DNA from 3 places in the Virgibacillus sp. Bac332 genome. Region 2 is predicted to be linked to each of the others. Evidence: predicted binding sites of a transcription regulator. Region 2 holds the regulator's gene; each other region holds the start of a gene.

Region 1 (8,183 bases), 130 kb from region 2:
CCATATTTTTCACCTCGCTTATAAATCAATTTTTTTTGATGTATAAAATGTAAATCAAACTTACAAATTTGTCAATACTTAATCCTTAAAGTATTCCTAAAGCTAGTACAAGATTAGCTTTAGGAGGGGAGATTAGAGATGAAAAGACAAGAGTTAACGAAAATCATAGATTATAAATTATACTTTACATCCAACAGCAAGTAAGTCAGACATGGAGAGCTTTTTGCAACCAAACGGTTAATGGGACATCAGTTGTAATTTGGAGAGCAGCATACTTTCTGATTAAAAATAAGAAGAATCGGAGCAACGTTCAAGCAACTAGCTACGATATCATTTCCATAAAATGGTACGCAATGAATTGCGCGTTCTTGGATCATGGAATGCTCTATAAGCGCCTTTTCCAGGAAAAGAATGGAATGCAGCCTTACACTATATGAGTACAGGTCAACTAAATGTAAAACCGTTGATCTCTCATAGACTCGAACTGGAAGACGGTCCTGAAACCTTTCATCAAATAATAAATAGACTGGTTGACTTGGTAAAGGTAATCATTCAACTAGGAAAAGGCAATTGTAAATGGGGAAGTGCTAGGGAAAAAAGAGTTCAAAACTATTTCAGCTATCATTTTTTAAATACGAATGTGTATTGTATTCAAACGAAGAATGAGGCATTTACATGTTTTCTATTTCATTAACGATTTAGTTCAAATTTTCGTTTTGATTTTTCGAAGTATATGGGACATTCCACCCCAACCACGGATTAGGAGATACAAGCCTTCGTTTTATTGATATTGCTAAATATGAAAGAATACATTTATAATAGAGTGTATTAGAAGAATAAGGAATAATTAGGAAATAATGTTCGTGATAGGAGGGAAGTATTTTTAAATACAACATTGGATTTCCAATACTTTTGTTTGTTACTATAACATTAAAGCAATTCTTCTTTAATAATTATATTAATTGGATAGATAATATTGGCCTTTCCATTTTAGTATTTTTATTTTATAACTTTTGGGAATGGTCAAAAAAATCATATCAATGGCATAAAGATAAAAACTAGAATAGTAGCTTAGCTTTTAGCAAATACGTACTGGTGCAAACAGAATTGTGTCTGTATTATTTAAACTGTCCATTACACTTAATAAGTAGTATCAATGAGGTGGTAATATGAAAAATAATAGGTTAAAGAAGTTTATCTTTTTAGGTTCATTTTTAGGAATTATTGGGTTATTATTAATTTTTTTTAGTAATAGTATGGGAATGGCTTTCGGGGATGGTTGGCTGGTAAAGTCTGATTATGCTGACTCCTCTATATATAATTTTCAAGTAAAAGCAAATACAAATAAGTTTTTAGTAATAGGTGGTATCCTTTTTGGAATTGGCCTTACTACAGTTCTACCTAGTTATTACAAGGAATTACATAATAAAGAATAGAAGAAATGCTGTTTTTTTAGTACCACTATGCAGCGATCGGGCGCTTTTCAGAACACGGAAGGCGTTTTTTATAGTCTTGGAAATTATAAAATTTGCCCGTGTAGTGTTGAGTCGCGTCCAGCTCCAGGGAATCGCCCTAATCTAAGTCATCATCGGCTCGCAAGCTACCGAGATTCCTTTATTTCCGTTGACTCGCCCTAGTCACTACGTTTCTAATCGAGCGCTTACGCTTTTGTTCCTTTTTTGGTTATTTTATCGAAACATGAAACATGGATCCAAGTTAATACGTATTGTATGATGCATGCAAAAATATAAATAGCAAGGATTGATTTTATGTTATGGATAATTACACAAAATAAACAAAGCTTGATGAATGTAAAAGAAGTTACTGTCAATGGAAAAAAGATAGAAGGGATCATTGGCAGTGCGAGTTTGGATGAATGGAGTAAAGTTTTGGGGAAATATGAATCAAACGAAAGAGCTGTAGAAGTTCTTGATCAAATAGTTAGGAAACTAGAAGAAAGTAATGGTATCTCAGTGACATTTACGATGCCTAAAAATTAAACACGTATTCAAATAAAAGAGCGTAATTCTTGAAGTGAGAATAGTGCTCTTTGTGTTATGAGGACCATATTGTTAATCAAGCTTGTTAAATACTATTGGTTTTCATAATCGAATATTAGCTGAATGCGTATTCTCTAGTTAAATGTCTGATTGGTTTAAGGGCCTTGGGTCATACCCTTGTGGTACTAACAATCAGTGGGGAAAACAAAACCCCCACTGATTGAAGTTTCACTCTATATTTTAGGAGAAACTACCCTTTATACGCATTGCGATATACTTCAGTTAACTCCTTAACAAGTGGCAATTTAGGGTTAGTTATTGTACATTGATCTTCGAAAGCACGGTCTGCAAGATAGTTTACTTTTGCTTCGAAAGCATTTTTATCTACGCCATTTTCTGCGATACTCATTGGAATGTCCAATTCTTTTGCCAATTTATAAATAGCTTGAACTAGGCTTTCAACGCCTTCTTCTGTTGTGCTTGCAGGCAATCCTAATATTTTAGCAATTTCGGCATAACGTTTGTCAGCAATAAAGTATTCGTATTTAGGAAATGACACAAACTTCGTTGGTTTTTTCGCATTATAGCGAATAACATGCGGCAAAAGTATCGCATTGGCACGACCATGCGCAATATGGAATTCTGCCCCTAGTTTGTGTGCAAGACTATGGTTAATACCTAAGAATGCATTTGCAAATGCCATTCCAGCAATGGTAGAAGCGTTGTGCACTTTTTCTCTTGCTAATGCATTGTTACCATCTCGATAAGCTTGTGGTAAATAATCAAAGACAAGCTGAATGGCTTTAATTGCGAGCCCATCTGTGTAGTCATTTGCCATATTAGAAACGTAAGCTTCGATCGCGTGTGTTAAAACGTCCATCCCAGTGTCAGCTGTTACTGTTTTAGGAACAGTCATCACAAATTGTGGATCAACAATGGCTACGTCTGGTGTTAATTCATAATCTGCTAACGGATATTTTACATTGTTTTCTTTATCTGTAATAACAGAGAAAGAGGTGACTTCAGATCCAGTACCAGAAGTGGTAGGAATTGCAACAAATTGTGCACGTTGACCTAGTTCTGGATATTTGTATGCACGTTTACGGATATCTAAGAACTTTTGTTTTAAACCATTAAAGTCTGTTTCTGGATATTCATGGAATAACCACATTCCTTTGGCCGCATCCATTGCTGATCCACCACCAAGCGCAATAATTACATCTGGTTGGAAGTTATCCATTGCAGTAGCACCACGTATAACCGTGTCTTTTGATGGATCTGGTTCTACATCAGAGAAAATTTCGCAGTGTACATAATCTGAACGTTTACGTAAGTGATATAGGACTTTATCAACATATCCTAATTTAACCATCATGGGATCTGTTACGATAAATGCTTTAGAGATCCCAGGCATTTTTGCTAAATACTGTACTGCATTCTTTTCAAAATAAACTTTTGGTGGAATTTTGAACCATTGCATATTAACATTCCTTCTCGCCATTTTTTTTATGTTAATTAAATGCGTTGCCCCTACGTTTGTCGATACAGAGTTTCCGCCATAAGAACCACATCCAAGTGTTAAAGATGGCAAATAAGCATTGTAGATGTCACCAATTGCACCTTGAGAAGAAGGAGCATTGACAATAATACGTCCTGCTTTCATTCTTCTCCCAAACGCATCTATGGTTTCTTTATTTTCAGAATGAATAACTGCAGAGTGTCCTAAACCACCAAATTCAAGCATTTCTTCTGCACGTTTAAATCCTTCTTCGTTATTGTTTACTTTATAAGCTGCGAGTACTGGACTTAATTTTTCATGAGAAAGTGGATGGTCCGGTCCAACACCTGTTAATTCAGCTACAAGAATTTTTGTATCTTCAGGTACTTTAACGCCTGCCATTTCAGCAATTTTTACAGGCTCCATACCAACAATGGAAGGGTTAACGGTGCATGTGTCGTTAATAACAAGTTTTTCTACTTTTGCTTTTTCGGTAGGGCTTAAAAAGTAAACCTTGTTATCAATCATTTCTTGTTTTACTTGATTGTAGATTTCTTTATCAACAATAATTGCTTGTTCTGATGCACAAATCATACCATTGTCAAATGTTTTGGAAAGAATAACATCATTTACAGCACGTTTAACATTAACGGACTTTTCGATATAGCAAGGAACGTTACCAGGACCTACACCTAAAGCAGGTTTACCAGAGCTGTATGCTGATTTAACCATTCCAGGCCCACCTGTTGCCAAAATAGTTGCTATACCATCATGCTTCATTAATGTTTGTGTCCCCTCAATAGATGGATTTTCAACCCATTGAATACAATTTTGGGGTGCACCAGCTTTTACTGCTGCATCATACACAACCTTAGCTGCAGTGGAGCTGCATTTTTGTGCAGATGGGTGGAAAGCAAAAATAATAGGATTTCCTGTTTTAATAGAAATAATGGATTTAAATAATGTTGTTGAAGTTGGGTTAGTTACTGGTGTTATCCCAGCAATAACACCAATTGGTTCAGCGATTTCTACTATACCTTCATGGTCGTTCTCGCTAATTACACCAACTGTTTTATCATATTTTATATTATGATACACATATTCGGTTGCGAAAATATTTTTAATGATTTTATCTTCATATATACCACGTCCAGTTTCTTCAACAGCTAATTTCGCAAGTTGCATATGTTGGTCTAATCCTGCAAGCGCCATTTCCTTAACGATGTTATCAATTCGTTTTTGATCTAGATTTTTCATTTCTGTTAGTGCTTCTTGTGCATTTTTTACTAATTTGTCAATGCTCTCTGTAACAGTTGTTGCTTGTTTTTCTTCTAATGTTGTAACCATTAGAATACCTCCTAATTTTATATGTGAAATACTGAGCATGTTATCTCAAAAAAAATTAATGCATTACTGACGGATTACGGGGTACTTTGACAAAAGAAATATCTTTAAAAATACGCGTGTTTGGCTTGATTACCACAACATAATGCTTCGTCCAAATATAATTTGGTGTGTCTTGATTTTCTTCAAAACACATAGCTTCAAATGCATCACCGACTTGTTGTTCAAAGCGTTCTTGTGTGTAAGATTCAGCGTCTGTGCTAAACTCTTTCCACTCGTTTAGAATCATATTTTATCCCCCCTTCGCATTTTCTGATTTCATCATAACATCTATTTAGGATTACAAAATAACGGATTTGTGATAAAAATGTGAAAAAATCACATATAGACAGAAGGATTCTTTTTGGAAGAGGAATACAAACATGATTATGTGACATCTTTAATCGCTTCCCAGTAAAAGAATCAGTTATATTGATCCCGCATGTAACTGGCAGTAAGTCCCCACCTCAAGCAATGAGGAGAAACCAAGTATGGATAAGTGGTGGGTCCAGCTGTCAGTAAATGTCCGATTGATTCGGGCCTACACGGAAGTAGGTCACAAAGGCGTTGCTACAGGACGTGGTGAATCAAGCCTTTGTACGTATATATTTCAGTAAAAACCGGATGGAAGTTTCTCTCTATCTGTATTAGTTTTAAAGTGAGAAATATTTAAACAGTGTATTTCAGTCAATCTGCACATTAATATAAATCCTTTTGTAATTAGATTGAATCATTACTATATCAATATTTTATAGGTGTACTTATCATGTATTTTATTGGCATATTTGCTTATGCTAGAATTTGAACATTTTTAGAACTTTGATTATAACAGGTCAAAAATGTGATGTTTTTCACTTTTTTTTATGTACGAAAAGGTATAAACTTAAATTAAGATATATTTGTGAAATATTTCACAAATAGAATCAATGAGGAGGTATAGGAAATGAAAGTAGCAGAAGAAGTTACACAAAGAGTTCCTTGGGATGGCTTCCGTGAAGGTAGATGGCAAAAGGAAATTGATGTCAGAGATTTTATTTTGAAGAATTTTACGTTGTATGAAGGAAATGAAGCATTTTTAGCAGCTCCTACTGATGCTACAAAAGCATTATGGGACAAAGTAATGGAATTAACCAAAAAAGAACGCGAAAACGGGGGAGTATATGATTTAGATACGAAGATCGTATCTACCATTATTTCACATGGCGCAGGGTATCTGGACAGAGACCAAGAAAAAATAGTTGGTGTCCAAACAGATGAACCCTTCAAACGTTCTTTACAACCCTTTGGTGGTATTCGTATGGCAGTAGCTGCTGCAGAATCGTATGGATATAAAATTGATGATGAAGTAGTAAAAACATTTACCGATTACCGAAAAACGCATAATCAAGGTGTATTCGATGCATATACACCAGAAATTAGAACAGCAAGAAAAGCTGGAATTGTAACTGGTTTGCCTGATGCATATGGACGTGGACGTATCATCGGTGACTATCGTCGTGTTGCATTATATGGTGTGGATCACTTAATTGCGGAGAAGAAAAAAGAACTTGATTTAATTGGTAATGGAACCATGACAGATGATGTTATCCGTGATCGTGAAGAAACTTCAGAGCAAATTCGCGCCTTACAGGAATTAAAACAACTTGGTAAAGCATACGGTTTTGATATTGCAAAACCGGCAATAACTGCACAAGAAGCTTTCCAATGGTTATATTTTGGTTATCTTGCTGCTATTAAAGAACAGAATGGTGCTGCTATGAGTCTTGGTCGTGTATCTACATTCCTAGATATTTATATAGAGAGAGATATTAAAAATGGTGTTATAACAGAAGAAGAAGCTCAAGAATTGGTAGATCATTTTGTTATGAAGCTACGCCTGGTGAAATTTGCAAGAACACCTGAATATAATGAATTGTTCAGTGGAGATCCAACTTGGGTCACAGAGTCATTAGCAGGTATCGCGGAAGACGGTCGCCCGCTAGTTACAAAGAACTCTTATCGATTTTTACACACATTAGATAATTTAGGACCAGCACCAGAACCAAATTTAACTGTACTATGGTCTACTAAATTACCTGATAACTACAAAAAATACTGTGCTAATATGTCTATCAAAACGAGTTCCATTCAGTATGAAAATGATGATTTAATGCGCGAACATTATGGTGATGATTATGGTATAGCATGCTGTGTATCTGCTATGCGTATCGGTAAGCAAATGCAGTTTTTTGGTGCACGTGCAAATCTTGCAAAAGCACTGCTTTATGCCATTAACGGCGGAGTGGATGAAAAATTAAAAATACAAGTAGCTCCAAACTATGCACCAATCACTTCAGATTATCTTGACTATGAGGAAGTAAGAGAAAAATATGATACCATCTTAGATTGGTTATCAGGGCTATATGTAAATGCGTTAAATATCATTCACTATATGCACGATAGATATAGCTATGAACGAATTGAGATGGCACTACATGATCGCGAGGTATTACGTACGATGGCATGTGGTATTGCCGGACTTTCAGTTGTTGCTGATTCATTAAGTGCGATTAAATATGCACAAGTGAGAGCGATTCGCGATCAAGATGGTATTGTCGTTGATTACGAAATCGAAGGAGACTTCCCTAAATATGGTAACAATGATGATCGCGTAGACGAAATTGCGGTAGATGTAGTGAAAACATTTATGAACAAAATCAAAAAACATCACACCTACCGAAATTCTGTTCATACGCAGTCTATTCTTACGATTACTTCTAATGTTGTATATGGTAAGAAAACTGGAAATACACCAGATGGACGTAAAGCAGGTGAACCATTTGCGCCAGGTGCTAACCCACTTCACGGTCGCGATAAAAACGGGTCTCTCGCTTCTTTAAGCTCAGTCGCTAAAATGCCATATGAATATTCCATGGATGGAATTTCTAATACATTCTCGATCGTGCCAAAAGCATTAGGTAAAGATGAAGAAACTAGAAAAGCAAACTTAGTTGGTATGTTAGATGGTTATGCTGTAAAGCATGGTCACCACTTAAATGTTAACGTGTTTGATCGAGAAACATTACTGGCTGCAATGGAACATCCAGAAGAATATCCACAGTTAACTATCCGTGTATCTGGATACGCAGTTAACTTCATTAAATTAACAAGAGAACAACAAATGGATGTAATTCATCGTACGTTCCATGAAAGTATGTAAAATAAAGTGAGCTTCCATTATTGTAGGATTACGGATGATGGGGCTGTGGTAAAGAGGTTGGGACATAGCTGAAATGGTTCCTTAAAAGACGATCATCCAGAAT
Region 2 (8,183 bases):
GTTCGATGGGCTTAGTGTTTGCGTATCTTTATGTAAAGACAAAGCGTATTATTGTACCAATTATTGTTCATATGGCTATGAACTCATTAGTCGTACTTATACAATATAACATTGACCCAGAGGAATTAGAAAGACAGTTAGAAGAACTACAAACCATTTTCATGCTACATTAATACGAAATGTTGAGTAAGGATTTATTATGGAGGCTTTATAAATGAAGATTTCACCGAAGACCATGGCGATTATTTATTTTATTATGGGAGTATTCTTTACGTACATTGCCATTCTGAGTGCAGATGATACCATCTGGAATGTGACCACAATTATATTAGCAATATTTGCTACACTTGAAATAGGCGTTAGTATTCGTTTAATGTCCTTACATTTTCGCCTTAAACATAAAAAGAAGGAATAGCAGTGTATTATGCTGCTTTCCTTCTTTTTTCATGGGTGCTTTTATTTAACCGCCTTTAACTTCTCCAACCAAGCTTCTTTTTGTTTTATTTTTTGTTCCATCGTTGTATAGCGGATAACAAACATATCGGAATCCTTCACAAACACGCGGGCAAGTTCCTCTTGATCATATTGCAGTGAGTCATTAGTAATAGCAAATTCATAGAACCCTTCTTCGTTTGTTACATCCATTTGCTCAAATTGAAGCTCTCCATCAATCATATCACTCAAGTTACCTTCCATGTTTGTAATGAAGTTTTTAACTCCGATCAAATCTTTTCCATCTTCATAATAATGAAGCGTCAGTAATTCAGTATAATTCTCAAAGGTTTCTCCAGAAACTAAAAATTCAACAATAGCCTCCCCTGATTCCTCTGCATAGTTTCCAAGCTCCCATTTATCTTCACTAAATGGCATCTCTAAACTTCTAATTTCTTCTACATAGTTACCTTCCATCACAGGCTCTGCTTCCCCAGCCTCAATTACTTCTCCATTCTCGTCCAAATTAACCGTTTCGCCGATTTCACTGCTATAGATTTTCCATTCCCCATTATCCGGCTTCAATATATGAACACCTGTTGTTTGATTGTTTTGGTAATCAGGGCCTTCCACTTTCATATTCGTCTGCGTATAAGCTAACCTTGCTTCAGCTGCTGACTTTTCTTCTACATGTACATCCGTTAATGTAATATCTAATGTATATGCTTGTAGGCTATTTATTAGCTCCTTTGTTGTATCATAACCAGGGGACTCAGGATGAATGGTTTTCATATGGCCTTGTAAATCCTTATCCATCATTGTTTGAATATTTTCTTCTAGAACTGCCTTTAAGGTATCATCTTCTGGAATAGTAGCTTCTGCTTTTGGTTCTTCACTAGCTTTGGCAACTTTTTCACTATCACTACTGTCCTTAGCACCACATCCGACTATGAATATAAGGCTAAATATAAAAATAAATAGTAGTGATTTCACCTTCTTCAACATACAATTTTACCTCCTGATTTATGTAATAAGTAAGAATCCCTACTTAGCATAGCTCATGCATATGTATAAAGACAGACGTCTTTATACCCAAAAAATATTCTGAAAATACAGGCTAAAGGTTCTATAAAATTAATGTATTACCAATATATTCCTAAATTAGACGCAAAAAAATACAATAAATTGGAAAAATAATGCAATTTATATGTCATAACACCTGTTTAGTTTCTGGGTATTACTCTAAAAATCACCGTAAAAAAGAAAAAATAATACCTTACAGATCATGTGAAACTTCTATCTACTGAGAATTTTGTTCCCCACGGTACCACAAGAGTATGACCTAAAGGTCTTTGAATCAATCGGACATTTACTGCCAATCGATCCCCGACTTATCCATATTGGTTTCTCTTTATTGCTTGAAGTGGGGTATTGCTGCTAGTTATATGGTAGGATAAAACAATTATAATTAATGACCAGTAGACATTGTTGTCCTCATGAGTGGGTTCAAATAGAAATGTACGACTGGAGCAAGCAATCATGGTGAGCTTGCGAGCCAATGTTGACTTAGCATAGGGCGATTCGTGAAGTCGCCTCGTTTCTGGGCGCTGTAACTAGACGCCGACCCAACACGCTTATATCTACATGGGCTAATTTTATAACTATAAGAAAAACTGAGCAAAATTCGCTCAGTCCTTATCACTACATGCTCAGATTTACGCTTCCTCTAGTAGCTATTATGGAATCACTCCGGCTGCCCACTTCCCTTTCCGTGGGGTTTGTCCTTCAGCTAACTTTTTTAGCAAAACCCGCTCAAAAAAGTGGATCTTCAGGTCAAACATTTCCCACAGGAGTTGAAGTGGCCGGCCTTCGCTATTATCAGGCTCTACAACGCTAGCATGAAGTAACACAGCTGCTTTTATACTCACGGATAACGATTTTCACTTTACCCATTGTAAAAAAAGTCAACCTATTACTTATGACAAGAATTGTTGCACATTCTCATAGCGGAGACTAATTACGTAGACTCCTGCGGGATTAGCGCGAGCCGAAAATCCACTTTGCAACGTGGTCTTCTTTGCAAAGTTAGTTGAGGCCGTGCCCGCGGAAAGCGAAGTAATTAGTCGGAGCATTGCCAATATACACAAACATTTCAAAATAACTACTTGGCTTAACGCAGTCATTGCACTGATTTTATACTTTCTTAACTTACAAAAAAAGAAACCCTATCTAGGTTTCCCAGCTTGTTTCTGATTTCATTTTTCCTTAAGAGCAAAAAACTACTTACTTTTGCTTTTCCAATCAAGAAAGAAAATATACATTGAAGCGTTGCCCATGGAAAACGACGCTTCATCAAATACTGCTATTTCACTATTAAAACGCTCCTTAAGTAATACAGAATCAATGTTTAATCTGTCTACACAAAGTAAAACTTCAATCCGTGGGGGATTTGTTTATCCCCACGGATTATTCGTAAAACCAATCGGACATTTACTGGCAGTCGATCCCCCGCTTAATCCGTATTATTGCTTGAATTAAGATCTTACTGAGTTATTAGCGAGATAAAGGAGAGCATATCAAAAACGCTTCTCAGTAGCTTTAATTACCATCAAGAGGCTTCGCTTATTCTAGACGATTCGTTTCTAAAGGATAATGTTTTAAGAAGTAAACAAGTGCTTGTAGCTCAACCGCTAAATCAATATGATGAACACGAATATGTTCTGGAACCGTAATCCTCGCTGGAGTGAAATTTAAAATCCCCGTAATCCCTTGCTCCACGAGTCGATCGGTGATTCCATCCGCTTCACTAGCAGGGATTGTTAAGATTGCCACCTTTACACCAGCTATCTTGTCTTCTAAATCTGCAATATTATATACAGGTACATCACCAATCGTAGTTCCAACCTTATCGGGATCACTATCGAACGCCATCTTTATTAATATATTATTATTTTTCATAAAATTATAATGTAAAAAGGCAGTACCTAGATTACCTACGCCAATTAGTGCAACATCCGTTGTTTCATCCTGATCGAGCGTCTTACGAAAAAATCCCAATAGGTATTCGACATTATAGCCATATCCCTTTTTACCCAATGCACCAAAATAAGAAAAATCTCTGCGAATGGTAGCAGAATCGACTTTTACCGCATCACTTAATTCCTTGGAGGACACCCTTTTTTTGCCCTGGTGATTCAAATTATTTAAAAATCGATAATACAATGGCAAGCGTTTAGCAGTTGCTTGAGGTATTTTATTTTGATCCATGGTCATTCCTTCTTTCCTTACGATAATAATCTCCAGATTTACCACCTTGTTTTTCGATTAAAAATGTCTGGCCGATGGTCATCCCTTTATCAATCGCTTTGCACATATCATATACTGTCAATGTAGCAGCAGACACAGCAGTAAGAGCTTCCATCTCAACACCTGTAATTCCTTTCGTTTTCACAGTGGCATCAACAATTAATTCATATGTATCATGTGACGTATCCCACTGAAACGAAATATTAACGCCCGTTAATGGTAACGGATGACACATTGGAATAAAGTCTGGTGTCTTCTTTGCTGCCATAATACCTGCAACTTGTGCAACTGCAAGTACATCCCCTTTTTTTATAGCATTTCCAATAATCGCCTCATAAACTTGTTTGTTCATAAGGATACTGGATCTAGCGATTGCCATACGATTCGTTTCTTGCTTATCACTAATATCCACCATATGCGCCCTACCCTGTTGATTAAAGTGTGTAAAATCTGACATTTGCCCAACTCCATTGCTTTGAACTCCATCTCTATTCTAGCAGAAAAATGGAAATAAGTCGTGATCGTTTTCACAATTATATTGCTTGCGTTCATGTAATTAAGATACACTAGTATGGATGAGGTGAAAAGCTATGATACTTATGCAAATGAATGGACTTTCTAAGGCATTTGGTGCTGATGAGATTCTATCGAATATAAAAATGGAAGTAAAAGACAATGATCGTATTGCTATTGTAGGTAGAAATGGAGCTGGAAAGTCTACACTATTAAAAATAATGGCTGGTGAACTCAGCTATGATGATGGTGAGCTTTTCCAGCCTAAGGATTTAACAATCGGTTACTTATCACAACATATGTCACTTGAATCAAATCAAACCATTTGGGATGAAATGCTCGCTGTATTTACGGAATTAAGAAAACAGGAAGAAGAGCTACGTCTCCTTGAAAAGCAAATGGAACAAACGACTAACCATTCAACTGACAGCTATGAAAAATTATTGGATCAATACGATAAACTACAACAGGTCTTTCAAAGGAATGGCGGATATACCTATGAAGCAGATATAAAAGCTGTTTTAACTGGCCTAGATTTTCATCATTTTGACTACCAAACACCAATTGAAACACTAAGTGGTGGTCAAAAAACTAGATTGGCACTAGGAAAACTGTTATTAAAGAAGCCACAGTTACTTATTTTAGATGAACCAACAAACCACTTGGATATTGATACATTAAATTGGTTAGAAAACTATCTAATAAGCTATCCTGGAGCTATCATCATCGTCTCCCACGATCGTTATTTTCTAGATAAGACCGTATCCATCGTTTATGAGATTTCCAGACATAAAACGAAAAAATATCATGGTACGTATAGTAAATTTTTAGAACAAAAAGCTTTGGATTTTGAAAAAGACCTAAAAGAATATGAAAAACAACAATCTGAAATTAAAAAAATGGAGGATTTTATTCAACGAAATATTGTACGTGCGTCTACAACCAAGCGTGCCCAAAGTAGGCGGAAGCAGTTAGAAAAAATGGACAAGCTTGATCGACCTTTAGGAGAAGAATCTTCTGCTTCCTTTTCATTTCATATCGACAAAAGAAGTGGAAATGATGTCTTAAAAATCAATGATCTGTCCTTTCGTTATGATGGTGAAGATAATGACTTATTTCACCATGTAGATCTGCACCTAAATCGTGGTGAAAGTGTTGCTTTAGTAGGACCTAATGGAGTTGGTAAAACTACGTTATTAAAAGTTATATTAGGTAAACTGAAGGCTGCAAAAGGTAACATTCAGCTCGGAACAAATGTTCAAATTGGTTATTATGATCAAGAGCAGGCAAATTTAAACTCTTCAAAAACGGTATTGATGGAACTCTGGGATGATTATCCGACGATAAATGAAAAAGATATACGCACCGTTCTTGGTAACTTCTTATTTTCAGGAGACGATGTCTTAAAGCCAGTGAATGCATTAAGTGGGGGAGAAAAAGCAAGACTGGCATTATCTAAATTGATGATGCAAAAAGCCAATCTGCTTATACTCGATGAACCGACAAACCATCTTGATATCGATAGTAAGGAAGTACTTGAAGCTGCTTTAATCGATTATCCAGGTACGATACTTTTTGTTTCTCATGATCGCTATTTTATTAACAAAATTGCTGATCAAGTGATCGAAATGCAAAGATCCAATACGATGCTTTATTTAGGGGATTATGATTATTATCTAGAGAAAAAAGCAGAAGAGGCAGAAATACAAAGATTACAGCAAGCTGAAGTAGTTAAACAAAAGTCAACAACTGAAAAAAAGCGGAGCTACAAGGAAGAAAAGCAATTAAAAAGTGAAAGACGCAAGAAGCAACGACGAATTGCTGAACTCGAGGAAGAAATTGAAAAACTAGAGTTAGAAATCAATCAGATAGAAGATAAAATGACACAGCCAGAAATTTTCCAAGATCATGAAAAGGCACTTGAATTAACTCAAGAGACGCAAAATCGAAAACAGCATATCGAACGATTAATGGAAGAGTGGGCCGAGCTACAAGAGGAATAATCGATTTAAAAGAGCGCCCCAACATAGTAATCTAGATGAAACAAATCCGAGCTATATTCCGAATATACGAAGTTATATTTCGAAAAATAGCTCGGGTTTTTTATCATTTTTTGAATACAATGATTAGGTGGTTTACCGAAGTATGAAATAGAAAGAATAGTCAACCTTAGATGGATAAATTGCTCGAGTCTACATAAAGCGTCCCATATCCTAGATTTCGATGATGATATGCCACATCTGCTTGTAAATAAAAAGCTACATGATCGCAATTTTATATCATGTAGCTTTTTTAGATGACCATATTTATTTGAATAGATAATCATTTTGAATCGAGTTTTCCACAGCTATTCGATAAATCACGCCAAAGCCAAGCATTGTGGATAATACGGAACTGCCTCCATAACTTATCAACAATAACGGAATTCCTGTAACCGGCATAATTCCTATTGCCATCCCAACATTTTGAAACACGTGGACTAACAGCATACTCAGGTAGCCAAAACAAATATATGCAGCAAACGGCGAATGCTTATAAATAGCGAGCCCAATCGTAACTAACTTATATAGCAACATAAAATATAGAAAAATGACAAGCGCACTGCCGACAAAACCAAAGCTCTCTCCAATGATGGAAAAGATAAAATCGGTTTGTGCTTCTGGGAAATTAACCTGAGGTGTCCCAAGCCCTTTTCCAAATAATTGCCCTGAACCAAGTGCCATAAAAGCCTGGTCAAAATGCCATGTAGCATCACTTGTTTGTTGCGTAGGATCAAACCACGTCATAATTCGATCAATCTGGTACGCCTGATCGTCTCCAACAATTTTCTTTGCTAGATCCGGGAACTTTACAATAAATCCTAATACAGCGCCAAGTATCGCTGAAATACTAACAATTAGGAACGTAATAATTTTCCAATCAATTCCCGATAATATAATAATCATTCCTGCAATGAATAGATACACCATTGCCGTACCAAAATCAGGCTGTTGCATAATTAAAAAGACGGGAGCTCCAACTACTGCAAGAATTTTAACTAACATAAGTATGTCTGACTTTACGGTCGGTCTTTCAAATTTTTGCTTATGGCTGTGGATAACAGCAGCCATGTATATAATGGTCGTTATTTTCGTAAACTCAGCGGGCTGTAACGAAAGTCCAGGAAGCTGGAACCAACTTTTCGCATTATTGACAGGCTTTGCTATCGCCTCAGGACTAATTAACAACACAGCAAGCACAAGTACACCAAATCCATATATGAAGACACTAGCCTTCTGTATTTGCTCAATATCTAAATACTGTATGGCAGCTACAATACCAACACCTATTGTAAACCAAACAATTTGTTGCAAGACAAAGTTCTTACCATATTGATCCAATTGCTGGGCGTTGTAAATAGCAAGTAAGCTGACACATACAAACAAAATAAATAAGATAATTAAATCATTCTGTATATAAAAGGACTGTTTCTTAGACACTGCTCAATCACCAAATTTCTCTAACATCATTAAATGTTGTATAGTTATCCACAAGCTCAAAAGTGAATAACATGCATTATATTGCTATTAATAAAAAGATATGCACATTATCCACACGTTTTTATGCAGTTTTCCACAATTTTACCCACTTTCAACATGACTATCTGACAGACTTCAAAGAAGTTATGAACATTTCTGTGACAAACTGTGGATTACTTTAAAAGCAACGAAGGTCTTGCATTTAATTCAAGCCCTGAACGTCTACCTTGTTCAAAAGCAATTGTCCCTGCAGCAGCAATCATTGCAGCATTATCCGTGCAAAGGTTTAAAGGAGGTATTAATAACGGAATACTAGTCTTTGCAAATTCCGCTTCCAACGCATTACGTAACCCTCTGTTAGCTGCTACACCGCCTGCAATAATAACCTGTTTAACGTCAAACTCCTTTGCTGCA
Region 3 (8,183 bases), 1.1 Mb from region 2:
GAATTGTCTCATAAATTTGCTGTAACAGCTTTTCATTCGGGTTTAATTCGTATTCCTTCAATAAAGGAAAAAGTTCATTCTCTTCTTTTAAAGTATGCTCCTCCATTTCTACTTTGAAATGATTGTATAATCGATGCAATTCTATTAAATGTGGTTGATCTGCTCCATGTCGACGAAAAACCTTTGTAACAAATTCCCCTAATGCAGGGAGTTCCTCTAACAAATAGGCATGATGTGTATGAACGATGTGATCTACTAGTTCTGATATAGAGAACGTACCCCAATCGACAGTAGAATCATTTGCCTGCCATCCTTGATAATTGGTATTTAATTCCTTTAAAATCGCATCTCCATCAAGATTGTTTTGAGCAAATGCTTCCTTAAGAGGGCGATCTCCGTTACAGCAAAAGTCAATCTGATGCTCCTTAAACAAGTCACTGGCCTTCGGGAACATCTTTACAATATGAGCTGGTGTGTGATCTTTCGTAAATGTATTCATTATGATTACCTCCAATACCTGACTTATCTCCAATGTAAGCTATTTCCTTTCTAGAGTCAGTGATAGAAATCACTTTTACAAAAAAGCAAAATTATCACTTATTAACTATGATGATCTCTATATTTCGACTGATTGAATTCTGTCAGATCATTAAACATGCCTACATAATATTTAACATCACCAACATTATTCTTAACGGCACTTATATTGAGCCACTCCTTGTATATTTCTCCATTTTTTCGTTTGTTCCAAATTTCTCCTTCCCAGAATCCCTTTTGATGGATATGGACCCACATTTTCTTATAAAAGGCAGCATCCTGTTTTCCAGAATGTAGTATACTTGGTTTTTTGCCAATTACATTTTCTTTTGTAAAACCGGTAACACGAGTAAAAGCAGGATTCACGTTTTGGATAACACCATCCTTATTGGTTATAATAATTGCTTCTGCAGTACTTTCAATAATTTTCCGTTCAATATTCATCTGATCTTGGTAATATAAAAACAGGACGATCACTAAACATATGAATGCAAATTGAGATAAAGCCATAAAACCGATAGAATAATGGTCTGTTATTGTATAAACAGCTGTTAGTATGATTGGCGGAAAAAAGCCACCTAATCCCCCCATTGCAGAGACGATGCCATTTACAATACCTGCTTGTTTTGAGAAGTATAAAGGAACAAGTTTAAAGACGGTTCCATTCCCAATACCCACGCTCATAGCAACAGCAATAGACCCTATGGTGTACCAGCCAATTCCTGGGGAAAAGGACAATAAAATCCCCGAAAATGCGATACCGATAAAGGTAATCATTAACATAATATACGCATTGAATTTGTCTGCCAGCCAGCCGCCTAAAGGGCGAAAGAGCGTGGCTAACACAATGAATCCAGCCGTCCTCAAACCCGCATCTACTGTATCTAAGTGATAATTATTCACTAAAAAGTTTGGAAGAAATACCGTAAAAGCGACAAAGGCACCGAATGTTACAAAATAAAACAGACTTAAAAACCAAAGTGTAGCATTACGATACACACCCTTTATTTGCTCAGACATCGAATTTTTGACCTTTGTTTCCTGTTTATCACCAAACAAAAAATTCAATCCAATAAAAAGGATTATTAAAAGGATATATAATCGAATAGTGCTTTGCCAGCCCAGAGACTGAGCGATAACAGGCGCTGCAAAAGTTGTAATGGCCGTACCTGCATTCCCAACCGCATAAATACCATTAATAAAACCATGTTTTTCTTTTGGATAATACTTAGGTAGCGATGTGACCCCAATAGAAAATGTAGCACCACTAACCCCGAGAAGTAATCCACCTATTAATAAATCTGTAAAGGAGCTTGCAATACTCAAATAATAGACAGGGAATAGTAGGATGATAAAGCTAACTATGAATACCCATCGGGCGCCAAATCGATTGGCATAAAATCCAATAGGAATACGTAATATAGACCCAAGAATCACAGGAATTGCAGTTACTAGTGAAGCCTGACCTGATGTTAAAACAATATCTTCCCGAATACTAGGCATTAAAGATGAGATTAAAACCCAGATCATAAATCCAACAATTAGGCTAGATGTTTGCATCGATAACTGTATACCAGGCTTTTTCATAGGAATAATTTCCCCTTTCTCCAAGTTGATCTCGACATCTTTACGATATCGATTTACTTGATGATTGGCTGTGAAAAACATCACATATTTATCCTGTAGTAATTCACAGAGAAAGCAGTGACATACCATAAGTATAGAGTGATGTTTTTCACAACTTCGCATAATGCGCTATGATTAACTTAAATTACAGATACAAAAAGCACTTTATTATTGGTTTCACTCTTAGTACCTAAAGTGGAGACTTACTGCCAGTTATATGCGGGATAAAAGAGACAACGAAGCGTGGCAAAACTATATTTCAATGGGGTTACTTTAGGAATTGAAAAGGGAATCGTATGACACATAGATTAAACAAACACTCCACGGAAGAAAAGTTCATGAATATAACAAAAGAAAAAACTAAGAAAAACTGAGCAAAATTCGCTCAGTCCTTATCACTACATGCTCAGATTTACGCTTCCTCTAGTAGCTATTATGGAATCACTCCGGCTGCCCACTTCCCTTTCCGTGGGGTTTGTCCTTCAGCTAACTTTTTTAGCAAAACCCGCTCAAAAAAGTGGATCTTCAGGTCAAACATTTCCCACAGGAGTTGAAGTAGCCGGCCTTCGCTATTATCAGGCTCTACAACGCTAGCATGAAGTAACACAGCTGTTTTTATACTCACGGATAGCGATTTTCACTTTACCCATTGTAAAAAAAGTCAACCTATTACTTATGACAAGAATTGTTGCACCTTCTCATAGCGGAGACTAATTACGTAGACTCCTGCGGGATTAGCGCGAGCCGAAAATCCACTTTGCAACGTGTTCTTCTTTGCAAAGTTAGTTGAGGCCGTGCCCGCGGAAAGCGAAGTAATTAGTCGGAGCATTGCCAATATACACAAACATTTCAAAATAACTACTTGGCTTAACGCAGTCATTGCACTGATTTTATACTTTCTTAACTTAGTACAAAAACAATTCAATTAGGCTATCAATTTAGTAAGGGGGTAAATTCCTTTTGCTTTTCATGAAATAGGAACTCTAACGCATTGTCTTTTTTAAAGATGGCAGGAGCCTCATTCATGGAACGAATTCTATGACACAAGCACAAAATTTCTATAAGAAACTAATCGTTTAGGAGGTTACATTAAATGGTTGAACGTCGAAAACCAATTAAAGTGAACGATGCATTAAAACGTGTGATCAAATATGCTCCCCAGGGAAGTATCCATTACATCCCTATCCATCAAAGCTACGGACATTTCCTTGGAGACGATTTGGTAGCTGATCATCCCATCCCTCCTTTTGATCGCTCGCCCTATGATGGGTTTGCAGTTCGCTCTAAGGATACAGAAGCTGCTGCTAGTACCAATCCTCAAAACTATGAAGTTATTGCAGAGATTGGTGCCGGGAGCGTGTTTACTGGGAAGGTTGGCAAAATGCAAGCCGTACGAATCATGACAGGTGCGCAAGTCCCCAATGGTTGCGATGCCGTTATTATGTTTGAATCTGTAAAAGAGTATGAAGCTTGTGAAAAACGATACATCCAAATTAAACGAAGGCTACAACAAGGAGAGAATATTTCCTTTACCGGTGAGGATGCCAAATCTGGAGAGGTTCTAGCTAAAAAAGGCACCTATATCAGTCCAGGAATAGTTGCCTTATTAGCCACCTTCGGTTATAAGCATGTTCCCACAAGCAAAAAACCAACTGTCGGAATTATCGCAACTGGTAGTGAACTATTAGAGTTAGATGAAGAAATACAGCCAGGTAAAATTAGAAATAGTAATGCTTATATGGTTCAATCACAAGTAATACGTGCAGGAGGGGAACCCTATTATTTTGGTCAGTTCAGTGATCATTTCACAGCCTGCTTTGAGCAAGTGAAACAGGCATTGGATCAGGTCGATATTTTAATAACTACCGGTGGTGTTTCAGTCGGAGATTACGATTATATGCAGGATATCTATAAAGAACTGGGAGCAGAAATTCTATTTAATAAAGTGGGAATGCGTCCTGGCAGTGTCACAACTGTTGCAAAAAAAACAGGCAAGCTGTTATTTGGTTTATCAGGGAATCCATCTGCCTGTTTTGTAGGTTTTGAACTTTTTACAAGGCCGGCAATTCGAAAATTTCTCCATGCTTTTCATCCACTTTTAAAAAAGGAAACGGCAATATTGGGTGCTGATTTCTCCAAACCAAATCCGTTTGACAGATTTGTCAGGGGCCGTCTAACTTTTCATCAAGGAAAGTTAGTCGCGACACCAATTGGATTGGATAAATCCAACGTTGTCTCTTCGCTTGGGGCTGCCAATGTATTTATCGAATTTCCTGCTGGTACAAGGGGATACAAACAGGGTAGTGAAATTTCGGTAATTTTATTAGATGATATGTAAGTATTATTTTAATATTGTAGAATAACCAATTCAGGTCGATGCCTTAGTTAAAAGGAAAGCTGATGCAATAACAACATTTATTGGTACTGTCCGAGAATGGGCAGAGGGAACGTACCCTTTATTTGGAATATCAAGCTTATGGTTAGACAAATAACAATTACAGATTTTAAAGAAAAACTAAAGAACATGTATCCTCTCGGATTAGATCAAACAATGTAGCGATTAACGAAGGATATGCTAGAAACGAAGGCGTAGTAAAATCTGGGATACGGTTGCTTTATCCCATCTGTAAGCAGTGGTTGAGGAGGATTCATATGAAAATTATTCAAGTTGTCGGATATAAAAACAGCGGAAAAACAACCCTTGTATCCAGAATGATTAAAACGTTCTCCAAACAAGGATTCCGAGTAGCCTCCTTAAAACATCACGGCCATGGTGGTTATCCATTGGGAATGGAGAACAAAGATAGTGAAAAACACGTAAAGGCAGGCGCAATTATCTCAGGAGTGGAAGGAGATGGTATGCTTCAATTATCTTATCAAAATCCTGTATATGTAGACCAAATAGTGAAAATCTATCAAATGATGGGGATAGAGCTGTTGATCATAGAAGGATACAAGCAAGCGAACTATAGCAAAATTGTCTTCATTAGGAGTGAACAAGACCTTCACCTCTTGGATCAAATGACAAACATTCAGGCAGTCATAACATCACTACCATTACAGCAACGCTCCGATCCGTATCCAATATTTAATCATATCGAGGCGTTCATGAGGTGGCTTCTTAATAACTTTGATTAAAGAATAGCACAGTGTGATCGCCAATACAGGCAATAGGCATGCCATTCTTCATCAGCCTGTACTAGCGTAATACTGTGCTATATAATTTTCCAGAAGCGACTCGGTGTTGTCCTCACTTACCATAGACATTAAAAACACTCATCTATTTAGTTAATGTTGCATATTTCAATCGGACAATCCTCACAGCCAATTTCATCTCTTAGGAACTGAATATCCTTTATGAGAATTTTTCCGCTACTATTAATGGATATGATGTCCATTTTCCTAAGTCTACTAAGCATCCGATTGACGCTTTCCCTACTTGCTGCGCAAAACAAAGCCATCTCTTGATTAGTAAAAGCCATGTCAATAAGAATACCATTAGAACAAGTTACACCATAGCTGTTTGATAAACGAATAAGCGTAGAGTATAATGCACCTTTTTTGCCATTCAAGAGCAGATCTCTAATTTTAGATTGGAATTTCCGCATATGGTTTCCCGACCACTTCATAAATTCAAGTGTTAAGGCAGCATTAGAGAGGAGTTCTTTTTCCAATCTATCCTTATTAATGATTACGACCTCACCAGACTCCACAACCTTCGCGCTGAGAAAGTACCTAGCATTCTCACTAAATAATGTAAGCTCGCCTACAATATCGTCATGATTACATATACGAAGAGATAATTCCTTGCCGTCTGCAGTAAGCTTATTAATTTGAATCAGACCAGACTTAATCAGGTAAATTTCATGAGCTTCCATTCCTTCATGAAAAAGATGGGAGTCCTTATACATTTTTTTCTTTGAACCAATTTCTTCTAGTAGGGCATACAGCTCATGGGATATACGCTCTCTACCATGAGGTGATTTTTCAAGCAAACTGGTTTGCATATATATCAGCCCCTTTCCATAGTATCAAAGGTTTTACATATATCATTTTATCATGAACATTTATGATGTAGAGACGTAATAATTTACAATATATTGAATGAACTCGTTATCGTTTTATTGGGTTTAGGTGATAATGCAAAAGACGGAAAGTGTGGGACTAGCCAGATGGGCATTGCCAAGAAGTATATGACCAACTTCGTGGAACAACGGGTTTATTTGATTTTATGATGAATGCAATTAGCTAGTAGGAGGCTTTGGTTAATCCCCCACTGATTGCTAGTACCACAAGGATATGATCTAAGGCCTTTAAATCCATCGGACATTTACTGGCAATTTACCCTATTGCTTGAAATGAGGTCTTACTGCTAGTTTATATGCGGGTTACATAAACGCCTTACCCTTCCTTTATCCATATGTTCATCGAATAAACGTTGGATATACTCTGATAACACCCAAAAAATTTTATTTTGCTCATGATAGCAAATCCATTTTTTCACTAGAGCTGATTCGTTGCTCATGCTCCAATAGCCATTCCTTCCGCCATAAACCACCAGCATAGCCTGTTAGCTTCCCGTTTGCTCCAATAATTCGATGACATGGGATGGCAATACTAATTTTATTTTTACCATTGGCACTTCCAACTGCGCGAACAGCCTTTTCTCTACCGATAGTCCGTGCAATATCACGATAACTAGCCGTTTTTGCATATGGAATGGTCGTCAATGCCTGCCATACCTCTCTTTGAAACGCTGTTCCGCTCACTTCATAAGGAAACGTGAATTCCAATCGTTTTCCAGCAAAGTACTCCTCTAGCTGCTGATAGCAAATTTCAATAGCTTGTGGCGTATCCGAAGTTCGAGCATATTCAACAATTTCACGATCAGCAAATAACACGGAATAAACAGTGTCTTTTGTTCCAGCAATCTCTATTACACCAATCGGTGATGGAAAATCAACTTTATACAGGTTCATCATATAAAGACCTCCAAAGATAGAAGGTAGCATAAGCCTGCCAGCCTTCCCAATTCGTTGCTATTACTTCAATTTCCTTTATTGATGGCTTTTTATCTAAGCCTAGCTGAATTTTTAGAGCATTGTGCAAGCCGACATCGGCGATTGGTAATGCATTGGCTCTCCGAAAACATTTCATCAACACATAGTCGGCTGTCCAGTTTCCAATACCTCTAATCGCTACTAACGCCTGCTTTATCGTATCGTAATCCTTTCCCTGTAAGTCATCCTTGGTTACATAACCATCACGTATTAACCTAGCAACGCCGATGACATATTCTGCCTTTCTAGTAGAAAATTGCAGGGCTCTTAGCTCTTTGACAGTTAGTATAGCAATCTTTTCTGGCTCTGGAAACAGCCAGAACGTTTCTCCCTTAAATGTAATATATTCCCCATACTTCTCTGTAAATCGCCTTTTTAATTTGTAAGCAAAGGTTAAATTAATTTGCTGACCAATAATTGCCCAGGATAATGCTTCAAAGAGATCGGGAATACCAATCATGCGTAAGCCTCGATACGTTAATGTAAGTCGGCTGAGCAACTGATCCTGTTCTGCAGCTTGATAAAACAATTCTACGTTCCTATCTAAATCAAACCATTCACAAATAAAGCGCACTACCTCTCGCTTTTCTTCGGTAGAAGGAACCTCTATTGGAAAATGGACGGCTAGTACCTGATCATTATAAACAATGCGACATAGTATTATAGAATCGTTTATTTTTAACAGCTTATATACACCTTCCTCATGAATAACATGTACAATCTCTTGATCTGACCTGTTAAGGAATAGCAAACATTCATGAAAATTAAAATGTTCCGGAGGGATTATTTCTATATATGTTTGGCAATCGCACCATTTCATTCTTACCGTTCCCCTCCTTGCTGAATTAGGCCATCTCGATATTCACTAGGTGAACAATGCTGATGTTTACGAAAGACTTTATAAAAATTAGATGGGCTATGAAACCCTACTCGATAACAAATTTCCAAATTCTTCAAATC

The links. Region 2 encodes Rex, which represses fermentation and respiration genes when NADH is low (regulators of the CRP and FNR family bind a similar motif). Its sites were predicted from a motif close to TTGTGAAATATTTCACAA; they were not measured.
Region 1: a site for Rex is predicted at 5,781-5,798, ahead of pflB (formate C-acetyltransferase). Genes of this name have one in related genera too.
Region 3: a site for Rex is predicted at 2,193-2,210, ahead of D9782_RS03700 (nitrate/nitrite transporter). Genes of this name have one in related genera too.

Annotation. Positions count from the first base shown of each region.
Region 1 is NZ_CP033046.1:1,978,839-1,987,021, forward strand. It holds gene D9782_RS09510 (ArsR/SmtB family transcription factor) at 1-4, opposite strand, end outside; gene D9782_RS23950 (hypothetical protein) at 434-694, shown strand; gene D9782_RS09520 (hypothetical protein) at 1,170-1,436, shown strand; gene D9782_RS09525 (hypothetical protein) at 1,770-2,000, shown strand; gene adhE (bifunctional acetaldehyde-CoA/alcohol dehydrogenase) at 2,251-4,845, opposite strand; gene D9782_RS09535 (hypothetical protein) at 4,901-5,131, opposite strand; gene D9782_RS23795 (hypothetical protein) at 5,373-5,498, shown strand; gene pflB (formate C-acetyltransferase) at 5,825-8,080, shown strand.
Region 2 is NZ_CP033046.1:1,846,350-1,854,532, reverse strand. It holds gene D9782_RS08940 (CPBP family intramembrane glutamic endopeptidase) at 1-173, shown strand, start outside; gene D9782_RS08935 (YdiK family protein) at 215-415, shown strand; gene D9782_RS08930 (hypothetical protein) at 457-1,437, opposite strand; gene D9782_RS08925 (hypothetical protein) at 2,169-2,360, opposite strand; gene D9782_RS08920 (redox-sensing transcriptional repressor Rex) at 3,055-3,705, opposite strand; gene moaC (cyclic pyranopterin monophosphate synthase MoaC) at 3,686-4,195, opposite strand; gene abc-f (ribosomal protection-like ABC-F family protein) at 4,329-6,254, shown strand; gene D9782_RS08905 (FtsW/RodA/SpoVE family cell cycle protein) at 6,558-7,730, opposite strand; gene tsaD (tRNA (adenosine(37)-N6)-threonylcarbamoyltransferase complex transferase subunit TsaD) at 7,943-8,183, opposite strand, start outside.
Region 3 is NZ_CP033046.1:796,163-804,345, forward strand. It holds gene ric (iron-sulfur cluster repair di-iron protein) at 1-499, opposite strand, end outside; gene D9782_RS03700 (nitrate/nitrite transporter) at 601-2,124, opposite strand; gene D9782_RS03705 (hypothetical protein) at 2,597-2,788, opposite strand; gene glp (molybdopterin molybdotransferase MoeA) at 3,257-4,501, shown strand; partial or broken gene D9782_RS03715 (molybdenum cofactor biosynthesis protein MoaE) at 4,530-4,641, shown strand; gene mobB (molybdopterin-guanine dinucleotide biosynthesis protein B) at 4,816-5,301, shown strand; gene D9782_RS03725 (Crp/Fnr family transcriptional regulator) at 5,448-6,170, opposite strand; gene D9782_RS03730 (methylated-DNA--[protein]-cysteine S-methyltransferase) at 6,642-7,145, opposite strand; gene D9782_RS03735 (DNA-3-methyladenine glycosylase family protein) at 7,129-8,043, opposite strand; gene D9782_RS03740 (bifunctional transcriptional activator/DNA repair enzyme AdaA) at 8,046-8,183, opposite strand, start outside.